One region of the Halomonas sp. PA16-9 genome, then DNA from elsewhere that is predicted to be linked to it. Evidence: predicted binding sites of a transcription regulator. Region 1 holds the regulator's gene; the other holds the start of a gene.
What was found. Region 1 encodes FNR, which switches genes on or off when oxygen is low (the NO sensors DNR and NnrR bind a similar motif). Its sites were predicted from a motif close to TTGATNTANATCAA; they were not measured.
Positions count from the first base shown of each region.

Region 2: a site for FNR is predicted at 5,342-5,355, ahead of ubiU (ubiquinone anaerobic biosynthesis protein UbiU). Genes of this name have one in related genera too.

Region 1 covers NZ_CP040452.1:55,419-62,677, reverse strand. The annotation lists partial or broken gene FDY98_RS16765 (DUF294 nucleotidyltransferase-like domain-containing protein) at 1-788, shown strand, start outside; gene FDY98_RS16760 (DNA polymerase III subunit epsilon) at 794-1,447, shown strand; gene ttcA (tRNA 2-thiocytidine(32) synthetase TtcA) at 1,708-2,628, shown strand; gene fnr (fumarate/nitrate reduction transcriptional regulator Fnr) at 2,621-3,367, opposite strand; gene hemN (oxygen-independent coproporphyrinogen III oxidase) at 3,452-4,885, opposite strand; partial or broken gene FDY98_RS16740 (sulfite exporter TauE/SafE family protein) at 4,964-5,655, opposite strand; gene ccoS (cbb3-type cytochrome oxidase assembly protein CcoS) at 5,652-5,897, opposite strand; partial or broken gene FDY98_RS16730 (heavy metal translocating P-type ATPase) at 5,894-7,259, opposite strand, start outside.
Region 2 covers NZ_CP040451.1:2,494,215-2,501,473, forward strand. The annotation lists gene FDY98_RS11490 (Rrf2 family transcriptional regulator) at 1-294, opposite strand, end outside; gene FDY98_RS11495 (anaerobic ribonucleoside-triphosphate reductase activating protein) at 414-1,163, opposite strand; gene nrdD (anaerobic ribonucleoside-triphosphate reductase) at 1,234-1,398, opposite strand; gene FDY98_RS11505 (ribonucleoside triphosphate reductase) at 1,443-3,185, opposite strand; gene FDY98_RS27845 (hypothetical protein) at 3,331-3,543, opposite strand; gene FDY98_RS27850 (U32 family peptidase) at 3,540-4,100, opposite strand; gene ubiU (ubiquinone anaerobic biosynthesis protein UbiU) at 4,288-5,283, opposite strand; partial or broken gene hemN (oxygen-independent coproporphyrinogen III oxidase) at 5,525-6,908, shown strand; partial or broken gene FDY98_RS11525 (nitrate reductase subunit alpha) at 7,083-7,259, shown strand, end outside.

The DNA.
Region 1 (7,259 bases):
AGATTCTAAAAACGGATCAGGATAACGGCTTGATTCTTGCCGATGAAACCCAGTGGCCTGATCTTGCCAGCCATATGCAAACGCTCACCGATACCCTGATTCAGCTTGGTTACCCGCCGTGCCCCGGCAACATTATGGTGTCTAACCCGAGTGGGTGGCCACGGTATCCCAATGGAAAGGTAATATTGCCAAGTGGGCCAGGGAGCGTGATGGCGATAGCCTGATGAAGCTGGCCATTATGCTCGATGCTCATGGCGTGGCGGGCAACCCGAGCTTGCTTGAGAGCGTGCGCGATGAGCTGTTTGAACGCTGCTCGGGCGATGAGCTGCTGCTTTCCTATTTTGCCCGCACGGCGCTGCGCTTTTCGACGCCGCTGACGCTGTTTGGTTCGCTGAAAAAGCTCAGCACGGTATCGATATCAAGAAAGGCGGTATTTTCCCTATCGTGCACGGTGTGCGCACCATGGCGCTTGAGCGGCGCATCAAAGCCACCTCGACGTTTGATCGCTTGGATGCCCTGGTTACTGACGGCCGGTTGGATCGCCGTTTTGCCGATGACCTGGGCGAAGCGTTGGCGCTCTTTTCTGAGCTGCGCCTCAAGCAGCAGCTAAGTACGCTGGAAACTTCTGCGGATGCGAAAGAAACTAACGCCCAAAGCAGCAGACGCGCTAACCGTGTCGTGGTGCAGAACCTCTCTTCCCTGGAGCGCGACTACTGCGCGAAGCGATGCATATTGTCAAAGACTTTAAGCAGCGGCTTTCCCACCGTTACCATTTGGAGTATTCGTGAGCGGAATGCGGCTGTTAGATCGACATGTGACGCTATTTAGCGGCTCGCTGCGCACCTTGTTAAGGCGTGAAAGTGACCGGCGTCGTTGTGCAGATTCCCCCTATGCCTGGCTGTTTCAGCCCTATATGGGCGAAGAGCTGGTGGCGCTCGCCTGCACAGCAACGCCCACGCAATCATCACCTGTGATCAGCGTGGCGGCAGTGGTGCTGAGCCATCAGCAGGTGCATACCAGTCGTGCTTTTGTGATCACCCTTGGTAGCGCAAAGCAGCCCGAGAGCGCAACGCTGCGCCGTCATCACTTGCTGTGCGAGGCGGGGGAGATACTGCCACCAAATAGTGATAACTTGAGCGCGCTAGTAGAATTTATCGGCAATCGGCCCATCGTTGGCTGGCAGTTAGAGAAGCGCATTGGAGCATTGAATGCACTACTCAGTAAGCGGCTGAATTTTGCCCTGCCCAACGCCCAGGTCGATGTGGCAAAACTGCATCAGCGCCAACTGCGCCGTTTGCACCCGGAGGTCGAAGCGCCCAGCAGCTTCGCCCAGGCGTTGGCATGCTGGCAAGTACCCGTCATGGGCATGCAGAGTGTGCTTGGAGAGGCCACCGCCAGCGCACTGCTGTATATGCGCCTGCAGCGTATTATGGCGCAGGTGGCATAGTAGTCTCTTTCGTCGTGGCGAGGACAGCTTTCCGCGAGGGCGCTGTGAACCCCTCCCTGGGCGCTACTTTTGTCATCCATGACAAAAGACCCTCGCTCCAAGCTGCCCTCGCACCGAGGTATGGTGCAGCGGTCAAAATAGTCACTTCCAATTGCGATATCTTGTGTGGCTACGTCTGATTAGTTGGGTCAGGCGGTGAGTGTTGTTAGAATAGTTATTACTTTTTTCTCACGCCTTCTACCCTCGGCAGTGCTTATACCATGCAAACTCTTGATCACTTTGATCCTGCTCACCTTGATACGGTTGGAGCCACCCCAGCTGACGCTGAGCACGACCAGCCTGAGCTGGCTGATGCGAAGCAGAAGCGTGAATTTAACAAGCTGCAAAAGCGTCTGCGCCGAGAAGTGGGCAATGCGATCATTGATTATCAAATGATCAATGAAGGTGATCGCGTAATGGTCTGCCTCTCCGGTGGAAAGGACAGCTACACGATGCTGGAGATTTTGCGCAATTTGCAGCGCAATGCGCCGGTCAATTTTTCGCTGGTAGCGGTCAATCTGGATCAAAAACAGCCGGGTTTTCCCGAGCACGTATTGCCTGCGTATCTGGATAAGCAGGGCGTGGAGTACCACATTGTCGAGCGCGATACTTACTCGGTGGTAAAAGAGAAAACCCCGGAAGGTAAAACCACCTGCGCGCTTTGTTCACGGCTGCGGCGCGGCTCGTTGTATGGCTTTGCCGAAGAGATTGGCGCCAATAAGATAGCCCTGGGCCATCACCGGGAAGATATTCTCGAAACACTGTTTCTCAATATGTTCTTTGGCGGCAACCTGAAAGCGATGCCGCCAAAGCTGCTATCCGATGATGGGAAGAATATCGTTATTCGGCCGTTGGCCTACTGCAAAGAGGCTGATATCGCCGAGTTTTCGCGGCTGATGGCGTTTCCGATTATTCCCTGCAACCTGTGCGGTTCACAGCCTAATATGCAGCGTCAGGTGGTCAAAGAGATGCTCGCCGAGTGGGACAAAAAGTTTCCTGGCCGCCTGGAGAGCATGTTCAAGGCTGTCACCAACATTGCCCCTTCCCAGTTGGCCGACCGCAGCCTGTTCGATTTTGAAGGCCTTGAGGCCAAGCAAGCAGAGCTACTGGCGGGGCGTATCCAAGCCTTTAACGTCAGCTAACTGTTTGCTCTTCCTCTTCGGCGAGGGTAATCAAGCGCGGCATATCGAGAATGTTGACCTCTCGCCCGGAGACCGCCACCACGCTCTGCTGCTGAAAGCGGCTTAGTATGCGGCTGACCGTTTCCACCGCTAAGCCCAGGTAGTTGCCGATATCAGCCCTGGGCATTGAGAGGCGAAAGCTGTAAGGCGAGTAGCCCCGGCGACGAAAACGATCCGAGAGGGTAATCAAAAAACTTGCTAGCCGCTGATCGGCGGTTTTACGCGAAAGTAGCCGCATCATACGCCGGTCATCGCGCAACTCTTTGCTCATGCTACGATAAAGCTGGCCACGCAGTTCGGGTAGCTCCTCCGAGAGTAAGTCCAGGCGGTCAAAAGGAATCTCGCAGACGGTGGTCGTTTCCAGGGCGATAACGCTACCGGGGTAATGCTCTTCGTCAATGCCATCCAACCCCACCAATTCACTGGGCAGGTAGAAATTGGTCAACTGCTCGCTGCCGTTACCTTCGGCGGTGATCTGTTTCAAACTGCCCGAACGGACTGCGTAAACGCTGGTAAAGGTGTCGCCCTGACGAAACAGCGGTTCGCCTTTTTTCAGCGGCGCGCGACGACGAATAATGGCGTCGAACTGCCCCACGTCGTCCAGCTCAAGGGCAAGTGGCAGGCACAGTGAGCTCAAACTGCAGGTTTGGCAGCGAGCTTCATGGAGTAGCGAGCGCCGACGGCTCATGGGTTCCAACATGCTTTGCTCCTTGAGAGGGTCCCGCTTATCAATTAGAAAATCCTTACTTATTATAGTCGCTTTAGCATGCCTGCAATAAGGTGATTAAACAATCTTAGAATACTGTTGTCCCGTTTGCCCGGAAAGATGGGTATCAAACGCCATTGCTATATGGCGAATCAGCAGCCGCCCCGTCGGCGTGGCGTTAAGCTGATCACCGCGGCGGGTCAGCAGGCCATCCTGTTCGGCGCTCTGCAGGCGCTCAAGCGCTGGCGCAAAGTAGCGGGGGGCATCGATGTTCCAGCGTTGACTAACGGCGGCCAGGTCAATGCCCATATCGCACATCAGCCGCTCAATCACGTCCCGCCGGATCAGGTCGTCATCACTTAAGCGTATGCCACGCACGGTGGCAAGCTGCCCCTGATCCAGCGTCGCTTCGTAGCTTGCCAGATCGCTCGGGTTCTGCGCATAGACGTCATCAATGCGCGAAATCGCCGATACGCCAAGCCCGATTAAGTCGCACTGAGCATGGCTGGAGTAGCCCTGGAAGTTGCGCTGCAGCGAGCCTTCGCGCTGGGCAATAGCCAGGCTATCGTCAGGGCGGGCAAAGTGATCCATACCGATATGCACATAGCCAGCTGCGGTGAGCATTTCGATGGTGGTGCGCAGAATCGCTAGCTTCTCTTCTCCGCCTGGCAAGTCATCGACATTAATGCGCCGCTGCGGGGCAAAACGCTCGGGCATATGCGCGTAATTAAACACAGAAAGGCGCGCCGGGTTGAGCTCGATCACCTGGCGTAGGGTGTTGGCAAAGCTCTTTTCAGTCTGAAATGGCAAGCCATAAATTAGGTCGAGATTGAGCGAGCGAAAGCCCAGGCGATGCGCCTCCTCCATCAGCGTTTCGGTAAGTACCCGAGGCTGAATACGGTTAATCGCTTTCTGCACCAGCGGGCTTAAATCCTGCACGCCCAGGCTGATGCGATTAAAGCCGAGGGATTCGAGATGGCGCAGCGTAAACACATCCGCTTCGCGAGGATCTATTTCAATTGCGTAATCGCGATCAGCAGACGATGAAAGACCAAAACGTGCATCCAGTCGATCAATCAGGTCGCCCATCTGGTTCAAACTGAGAAATGTCGGCGTGCCGCCGCCCCAATGCAACTGCTCCACCGGTCGTGATGTATCCAAGTGGCGTGCGGTCAGCACCATTTCACGGTCAAGCCGGGCTATATAGGGCTCGGCAAGGGCAGTGTTTTTGGTAGCGATTTTATTACACGCGCAGTAAAAGCAGATCTTGCGGCAGAAGGGCACATGAACGTACAGAGAGAGCGGACGCTTACTGGCATTGCTGCGCTCCAATGCCTGGGTCAGGTCGCCAGGGGTAAATTGGTCGTGAAACGACAGCGCCGTGGGGTAGGAGGTGTAGCGTGGGCCGTTGGTGTCGTAGCGACGCAGTAACGCTTCGTCCCACACCGGCTGCATAGGGGCTGCGGCAGCAGCGGGTGCAAGAGGCAAGGCAGCAGGGGTATGAACGGGCATGAAGGGGCGCTCCGACGTTAGGAAATGCCGCTAGCCTAACCCGTGGTTAGGAGGTAAATGTTGAGCCACGTCATGCTATTAGAGGTTGTGTACCGAAAGCGTCCACAGTTGCCACAGTGCAAAAGCGATAATTGTCAGCGCTGCCACGCTGCGGGTCGCGGGGTGACGTATCAAATGGCTGAGCTGGCGGGCAGCCAGGCCAGTGGCAAGCAGCGCAGGTAGGGTGCCAAGCCCAAAGGCGCCCATGAGTAGAGCGCCCTGAAGCGGGTCGGCAATCGCTAAGCTCCAGGCCAACATGGAGTAGACCAACCCGCAGGGGAGCCAGCCCCAGAGCGCTCCCAGGGCGAAGGCTTGGGGAATATGCACTACGGGCATCAAGCGACGCCCCACGGGTTCGATAAAGCGCCATAGTCGCCGGCCAACGGCCTCAATTTTGAGCAGCCCTTTCCACCAGTTGGCGATATACAGTGCCATTAAGATCAGCATCAGCGCGGCAAATATCTGCAGCAGCAGGCGTGCCGTAGCAGAAAGGGAAAACAGCGTGCCTAGCAGCGCCACCAGCGCGCCTGCGCTCATATAGCTAATAATACGGCCTGCGTTATAGCTGAGCAGCAGGCCCCCCATGCGTGCCGGGTGGCGCATGCTAGGGGTACTGCAAAGGTGAGCGCACTCATAATGCCGCCACACATGCCGATACAGTGGGCGCCACCCATCAAGCCGAACACAAACGCCGCCATGAGCGGCGGCAGATCAAGCCCTGTCGGATTCATGAACGGGGCTCTGGGTCGTCGGGTGAGTTTGCATCGGATGGCGCAGCGTTTTTTTGCTTGGTTTGCTGACGCTGGCGGCGCTGCTCAGGGCTAAGATCGTTTTCATCCTCATCAAATAGAATGCGGTGCGCTGGGCCTTCTAGGTCATCGAACTGATCATTTTTCACCGCCCAGAAAAACGCCCAGACGGCGAGGCCCAGCAAAATCAGGGAAAGCGGGATCAGCAGATAAAGAATCGTCATGCGGCCACCGGTGTTGAAGTGTCGAGCGTTGGCGCGTGCTGAGGTCGCCAGCGCGACAGTCGCAGGGCATTACCCACCACTACTAGCGAGCTAAGCGACATTCCAATTGCGGCTAGCCAGGGCGGCACCAGACCCATTGCCGCCAGCGGCAGCGCCGAAAAGTTGTAGCACACTGACCAAATCATGTTCTGGCGCATGATACGCCGGGTGGCGCGGGAAATCTCGATGGCCTCAAAAATCCGCATCAGACGTGGGCTGAGCAGCACTGCGTCGGCGCGGGTGCGGGCTAGATCCGTTGCGCCATTCATGGCAATCGCCACATCGGCACCGGCTAACACCGGCACGTCGTTAATGCCGTCACCAATCATCGCCACGGTTTCGCCTGCGGCTTGAAGCTCTTTCATCCGGGCCAGCTTGCCTTCTGGGCTGGTGCCCGCATGCCAGATGGCAATATTGAGCTGATCGGCCAGGCTTTCCACGGCATCTTCGGTGTCACCAGATAGCAGCTCCACGCTTAACCCCAGAGTCTGGAGGGCTTTGATCGTGGCGGCAGCGTCGTCGCGAACGCCATCGTGCAGGCCAAACCAGGCGCGGGGTGCACCGTTTTCACTAAGCAGCAGCCACTGACCTTTGGCCGGCGCCGCTATGACGTCATCCTCGGTGCTATCTATTGTGCTATCCATTGCGCTATCTATTGCAAACCTGGGCTTGCCCAACCGCCAACGAGCGCCGTTTAGGCTCCCTTCGAGCCCTTGCCCGGTGTGGCTGTGAATATCTTTGGCTTGCAGGGTCGCATCCCGGAACGGCCTAAAGGCGCGGGCGATCGGGTGTTCCGAGTGGGCCTCAAGGGCGGCGGCAATGGCCCGTGCATGCTCGGCGGTTAATTCACCAAAGGGCTGGGTTTGGGTAAGGTGCATTTCGCCGCGGGTCAGGGTGCCGGTTTTATCAAAAATCACCCGGGTAACGTTAGAGAGCGTCTCCATGGCATCGGCGCGGGTGATCAAGACACCGCGCTTTCGCAGTTGGCCATGGCCAGCTGCCAGTGCCGCGGGAGTGGCCAGCGCCAGCGCGCAGGGGCAGGTCACCACCAGCACCGAAAGTAGCACCCAGAGCATCCGTGAAGGGTCGATAAACCACCAGGCGAGGGTCACGCAAGCCGTTACTACCAGCAGGCGCAGCACGAATAGGTGTGCCATGCGCGCAGCCATCTGGGCCAGCCGTGGGCGGCTGGCAAAGGCACGGTCGGTCAGATCGACGATACCTGCTACACGGGCATCGCGCCCTGCGTGGGTAACCCTTATCACCAGCGGGTTTTCCATGTTTTGGCTACCGCCGGTAATGCGGTCGCCCACTCGGCGGGTT
Region 2 (7,259 bases), on a different replicon from region 1:
GCAGTTGTTATCGCTATGAAAGCACTCGACTAGCTCCATGCCATGTTCCATTTCGCGCACGAGTTTACCCAGCACGATAGTAGCGGGGTCTCGCGTGAGCAATAGGCCACCGTTCTTGCCCCGAATAGCGGTAACGTAGTTCTTCTGGCTAAGCTCCTGAACGACTTTCATCAGGTGATTGCGAGAAATATCAAAGGTCTCTGCGATCTCATTGATAGTAGAACGCTCTTCGCCTTTCACGGCGAGGAAGATCAACACGCGTATTGAATAATCGGTGAATCGAGTGAGATGCATGGAGTGTGCTTTGCTCCGAGAGTAATCCAACTGTAAAAGAAACATGTTGTATGAACGTTCAGTAAGTTGCAATCAGAACATGGGGGTACTAATGCTGACCTGAGTCAAGAAGGAAAGCGTTATTGCCTTAGCTCAAGCTGGTCAAAGTACGGTTTCAAACGGCTTACCAGCGCATTCATCTGAGCTGTAGATGGAGTATTGGCAACTGGCTGAGAATAGGTGGGATCGAAGCATTGCTCGCTGCGGGCCACCTGCAGCGCATAGTGGCGTACCCCACAGTCGGCAAGACTCAGTGCCAGGCGTTCCACATCGGCAAGCTGAAAATCTTTCCAGTGAATGGTGGTACGGCACTCGAAATTGAGTCCGCTGTCGAGCAAAGCTTCCAAGCTGCGGGCATGCAACTGCCAGATGCCGGGACGGCCGCAGATGCGGTCAAACTCTTTTCCGCGTCCTTTTACATCCAGCCCCACCCAGTCAAGGTGCGGTAATAGCTGGGTGAGGCGGTCAGGATAAGGGCCGGCGGTATGTAGTCCCACCTTAAAGCCCAATGCTTTCACTTCCTTTACTGCATCGGACAAACCGGCATTCAGGGTGGGCTCACCACCGCTGAAAACCACCGCTTCCAGCAGGCCTTGCCTGGTGCTCAGGAATTCCCGTATCGCTTGCCACTCCTGGGGTTCACCTCGGCGCGACGGGATCATGTTGGGATTGTGGCAGTAGCCGCAGCGTAGCGGGCAGCCTTGGAGAAAGACAACACACGCCAGATGATCGGGATAATCCAGTGTGGTCATGGGCACAAGGCCGGCAATCGGCAGCCGAACCGAAGATAATTTAGTTGTGATGTCGTCAAGTGTCGTCTGCATAGCCATAGTGATATCCCCCTGCTGGGGCGCCTGTAGCCAGACCCCCCAGCTGTCGTTAGAGAAAAGTGAGGGCTAGCTACCGAGAGGCGGCGGCTTCAGTAAAATGGCGTCGCTCCTGGTGTTCGGCACGTTTGCCGATATTGAACTGACTTACCGGGCGGTGGTAGCCCATGACGCGGGTCCAGACTTCGCAGCGCTGGCGCTGCTCAGTGGGCAAGCTAGCATATTGAGAGGTTTGCATTAGCGTGTTCCTTAAACGAGTTGAGAAAAAGTGAGGCAAATGCCTCAAGCCGTGGCGGCGTCGATTGCGCTCGCCGTTTTTGCCCAAAGTGCTTCGTCGCACTTGGGGCAGAACTCATGTTCACCCGACAGGTAGCCATGCACCGGGCAGATCGAAAAGGTGGGTGTGACTGTGAGGTAGGGTAAGCGAAAGTGAGAGAGCGCCGTTTTAACCAGCTTGCGACAGGCGGAGGCCGAGGTAATCCGTTCGCGCATATAGAGATGCAATACCGTGCCACCGGTGTAGCGAGTCTGTAAGGGGTCTTGATGGCTCAGTGCCTCAAAGGGATCATCGGTATGACCCACCGGCAATTGACTAGAATTGGTGTAGTAGGGCGCCTCGGGTGTACCGGCTTGAAGAATGTCAGGAAAGCGCGTCAGATCCTCCCGGGCAAAGCGGTGAGTGGTGCCCTCTGCCGGGGTGGCTTCAAGGTTATACATGTGGCCGGTCTGTTCTTGAAATTCGCGCATCCGCTCCCGAACGTGGTCAAGAAGATCCAGTGCCAGCTGTAGCCCTTGGGCGTCGGCGATATCGCAGCGATCCCCAGTAAAGTTGCGCACCATTTCGTTGAGCCCATTCACACCCAGAGTAGAGAAATGATTGCGTAACGTGCCCAGGTAGCGCTGGGTAAAGGGGTAGAGCCCCTGATCCATTAGTTGCTGAATGCGCTCGCGCTTGAGTTCGAGGCTATCGCGCCCGAGCGACAGAAGGCGATCCAGCTCGCTGAACAGCCCGGCCCGGTCGCCGGCAAAGCGGTAACCCAACCGGGCACAGTTGATCGTCACTACTCCCAACGATCCGGTTTGCTCCGCACTGCCGAACAGACCGTTGCCGCGTTTGAGCAGTTCACTCAAATCAAGCTGCAGGCGGCAGCACATGGAACGCACCATGTGGGGTTCCAGATCCGAATTGAGAAAGTTTTGAAAGTAGGGCAAGCCGTACTTGGCGGTCAGTGCGAAGAGCCGCTCGGCGTTGTCGCTTTCCCAGTCGAAATCATGGGTGATGTTATAAGTGGGTATGGGGAAGGTGAACACACGTCCGTGGCGGTCACCGGCCTCCATCACTTCCAAATAGGCCCGGTTGATTAAGTCCATTTCAACCTGTAGTTCGCCGTAGCTGAACGGCTGCTCCTCTCCACCGATAACCGGTACCTGTTGGCGCAAGTCGTCGGGGCAGACCCAGTCGAAGGTTAGGTTGGTGAAGGGCGTCTGGCTACCCCAGCGCGAAGGCACATTGAGGTTGTAGATGAATTCCTGAAGTGCCTGCTTGACTTGTGCATAGGTGAGGCTGTCTTTGCGCACGTAGGGTGCCAGATAGGTATCGAAAGAGCTGAAGGCTTGTGCCCCGGCCCACTCGTTCTGCAAGGTGCCAAGAAAATTAACCATTTGCCCGAGGGCACTTGAGAGGTGGCGGGGCGGGTTGCTTTCGGCTCGTCCCGGTACCCCATTAAATCCCTCTAGCAGCAAAGTACGCAGCGACCAGCCGGCGCAATAGCCGCACAGCATATCCAGGTCGTGAATATGCAAATCACCTTCCCGATGAGCTTCTCCTACGGCGTGGGGGTAAATCTCATCGAGCCAGTAGTTGGCTATCAACTTGCCCGAGACGTTGAGGATTAAACCGCCCAATGAATAGCCCTGGTTGGCATTGGCGTGAACACGCCAGTCGGCGCGTTGGAGGTACTCATTGACCGTCGAGGCGACGTCAATATGATGCTTCGCTACCTGAACGCTTGTGGAGCTTTTCACCTAATTCACCTATATATGCTAGATTTAATAAAAATAAATACTATATGTGGTGTTAGAGGGTAAGCGTTCAGGATTTTGCAATAAATGATCCAGGTCAAAAATGGTGAGGAAAAATAGTAAGGCGTGGTGGTGCCTAGGCTATGTTTTAGCTGGTCATCGTGCGGGTGTTATCCATACCCGGTCGGCCGAACCAGTAACCGTCGCAGATTTCAGCATCCACCAGCGTTAAAGGATCGGGCGTAGGTAACCTGCCGTGGCGGGCCTGGTCGAAAGCCGTGACCACCTCGGCCATGCCTTCCGCCCGTGGGCTGAGACGTGCCACTGATACCCCCATCTCCGCCATGACCGTAAGTTTCATGGCGCAGATCCTGGCAGGCGCTGGAAAGGGTTTGAATACCGTTCAGGGTTAAAAACATCCCGGGACTCTTGTGAACGTAGCACCAAGCCTTCGGGGTACTTTTGGCAGACGAATTTGCAGCGGTCTTTGGGTGTTTGGTGACGCCGGGCGGTAAAACAGCGTGACGACCAGGACAAGGGGAGATGCCCGTAGGCGAATACTTCGCATGGGTGGGGAACGCCTGCCCGGTGGCAATCGTTAATAAGTTTGGCTAAGTCTTGCTGTGACATTTCCACCGGCGCTTGCCAACGCCGTATGCCGGCACGGGCCATAACGCCCAGTGTCGCCGGGTTGTAGAGGTTGAGCGCAGCACCGGCGATGAACGGCAGTCCGGCACTGGAGAGTCGTTGCAGGGCGCTTTGGTCATTGGCCTCGACGATAAAATCACCGTTGTCACACAGCTTGCGCAAGTCACGCAGGTCGGCTTCGGACTCGATCAAGGTCTGGCTGGCGAGTACTACCTGCTTGCCCGCCTGGCTGAGCTCGCGCCCAATGCCTAGCCAGTCGTCCAGTTTCATATCGCGGCGCCGCGAGCAGACGGTTTCGCCAGGGTAATAATCTCTACCGGCCAGTCGGCCGCCTCGCGGTAGAAGTCGGCGTAGCGTTGCCGAGTCAGTAAAAAAGCACCGGCCCGAGGGAGAGTTGAAGAGGGCCGGTTGATAAGGTCGGTGATAGGGGAGGTGTAGTGTTCGGCATAGTAGGCTCCTATTTCCAGCGGCGTTCGTAGGCGCCTAGGGTAGTGATGGCACCTTCGGAAAGCTCGGCAAGGCCTGCCATCCAGGCGGGTTCTGGATCAAAGCGCTCAGGCTGAGCCTCTAGGCGGTTGAGCGCCTGGCGCCAGATCCCGGCCACTTTAGAGGCATAGGCGGGGCTGCGCTGACGACCTTCAATTTTGACGGCGCTAATACCCAGGTCGCGTAGCTCCGGCAATAGCTCCAGGGTATTGAGGCTGGTGGGTTCCTCAATGGCGTGATAGGTCTCGCCCGCCACCTCGAAGCGACCCTTGCATAGGGTGGGGTAGCCCGCGCGCTCGCCTTCGGCGTAGCGGTCGATAAGAACATTGTTAAGGCGCGACTCTAAGCCCTCTGACGTTTCTTCCCAGCGGACATGAGCCGCTGGCGAGCAGACGCCCCGGGTATTGGGCGATTCGCCGGTCAGGTAGGAGGAGAGATAGCAGCGTCCTTCGGCCATGATGCACAGGCTGCCGAAAGCGAACACCTCAAGTTCTACCGGTGTTTGCTTGGCCAGGTCGCGTACCTGAGTGATTGACAGCACCCTTGGCAGTACGGCGCGCTTGATGCCGAAATGCTGGTGGTAAAAGCGTAGCGCTTCATGGCTGGTCGCCGAACCCTGCACTGAGAGGTGCCGAGAGATCTCGGGGTGATGGCGAGTAGCGTAGTCGAGCAGTCCCATATCGGCGAGAATCAGCGCATCCACGCCCAGTTCGGCGGCCTGATCCACGGCCCGAGTCCAGTGTTCCCAGCCATCGGGCTGGGGATAGGTATTAATGGCGCAAAAAACGCGTTTGCCATGTCGGTGGGCGTAATCGATCCCCTCGCGGGCACGTTTGTCGGTAAAGTTTAGCCCGGCGAATTGCCGTGCGTTGGTGATGTTCTGGAAACCGAAATAGACAGCGTCGGCACCTTCATCTACAGCGCGCTTTAGGGCGGGCAGGTTGCCAGCGGGACATACAAGCTCCATAGCGAGACTCCTTGCGGGAAAAGTCCGAGCATTTTAGTCACCTATTTTTTGTCGGCTTTTGACACAGGTCATATCGGGGTGGCTTTCAAAAGAGGATAACGCTGCAGAGTAGGCAAGCTGGATGCAGGCAGTTTTTAAAACGTATATTGTATGAATATTAACCAATGCTTGCTGCACCCACTTCCAGAGTTCCATTTCAGAGACCTCTTTTAGAGCCCCTTTTCAGAGACCTACTTCGATCATGCAAGATGAACTGCTCTTCAATCGCCCCCTGGTAGAGAAATATGACCGCCCAGGCCCGCGGTACACTTCTTATCCCACTGCGCCCCAGTTTCATGCCGCGTTTGCCGAGGATGATTACCGTAGCGCCGCCGAGCGCAGTAATCGGGTCGCAGTACCCAAGCCGCTTTCGGTCTATGTGCATATCCCGTTCTGCAAAAGCCTGTGCTACTACTGCGCCTGCAAAAAATCATTACTCATAATACCGAGCGAGCTGCCGAATACCTCCAGTGGTTAAAACAGGAGATACGTGTTCAGGGAGCGCTGTTCGATACCACCCGCCAAATGACCCAACTGCATCTGGGCGGCGGCACCCCAACCTACTTAAGCAATGCCCAGCTACGCGAACTGATGGCGGCGCTGGACGAAGCCTTTCACTTCGCCGCACCTGAAGAGCGTGAATTCTCGCTGGAGGTAGACCCTCGCACCGTGACACCCGAACAGGTGTACGAGCTCTACACGCTGGGCTTCAATCGGTTGAGCTTCGGGGTTCAGGACTTCGATCACGACGTGCAGCAAGCGGTCAATCGCGTCCAGAGTGAAGAGCAGGTGGTATCCCTGGTCAAGGCTGCCCGCGAGGGGGGTTTGAATCGGTCAGCGTTGACCTGATTTACGGTTTACCGCTGCAGACGGTGGCGAGTTTCGATACGACGCTAACCAAGATTATTGACCTGCAACCGGATCGCATTGCCGCTTATAGCTACGCCCATCTGCCCGAACTGTTTAAAGCTCAGCGGCTAATTAGCCCCGAAGACATGCCGCCACCCGAGCGTAAGTTGGAGCTGCTGGAGCTTACGATTAACCGCCTGACGGCCGCAGGGTATGTCTACATCGGCATGGACCATTTCGCCCTTCCGAATGACGAGCTGAGCCTGGCCCGTGAAAATGGCACTCTGCAGCGCAATTTTCAGGGCTACTCTACCCACGCCGACTGCGACATGATTGGGCTGGGCATTACTTCGATTGGTAAGGTGGGCGATACCTACAGCCAAAACGTCAAGGAAACTGCCCAGTATCAGCATCGTTTGGATGAAGGGCATTTACCGGTCTTCCGTGGCTATCGCCTTAGCGATGACGACCGCCTGCGCCGCGATGTCATTAATACCCTGATGTGTCACGGCCGACTTGAATTTGCCGCTATCGAGGCCCGGCACAATATCGATTTTCGCAGCTACTTCGCGAGTGCCTTGGCGAGCCTCGAAGAGATGGCGGACGACGGGTTAATTGCTTTGCGCGACCATGAAATCGAGGTGCTGCCTTCAGGGAGGTTGATGATCCGCAACCTGGCCATGGCGTTCGACGCCTACCTGAAACCAACGGAAAACCGTTATTCGCGCACGGTGTAATTTCAACAGTGCCAACCGTCTATTCCTTTACGTTGGCCGCTCTATCACCTTGGGGGTAGATAGGGTGTATATGGAGGTAATCACGCAGTAATTCGCTTGTCGATCACGCAGAATCCACTCCATGGAACCCGCACTGTCGGGTATGCAAATTTCCGAGGAGCCTGGAGATCGACCATGAGTCACTTCATAGATCGGCTGAATTTCTTCCGCAAGTCCCGCGAGCCTTTTGCCAACGAACACGGTGAGCTACGCAGCGAATCCCGCCAGTGGGAAGATAGTTATCGTGCCCGCTGGCAACACGACAAGGTAGTGCGTAGCACCCACGGGTGAACTGCACCGGCTCCTGTAGCT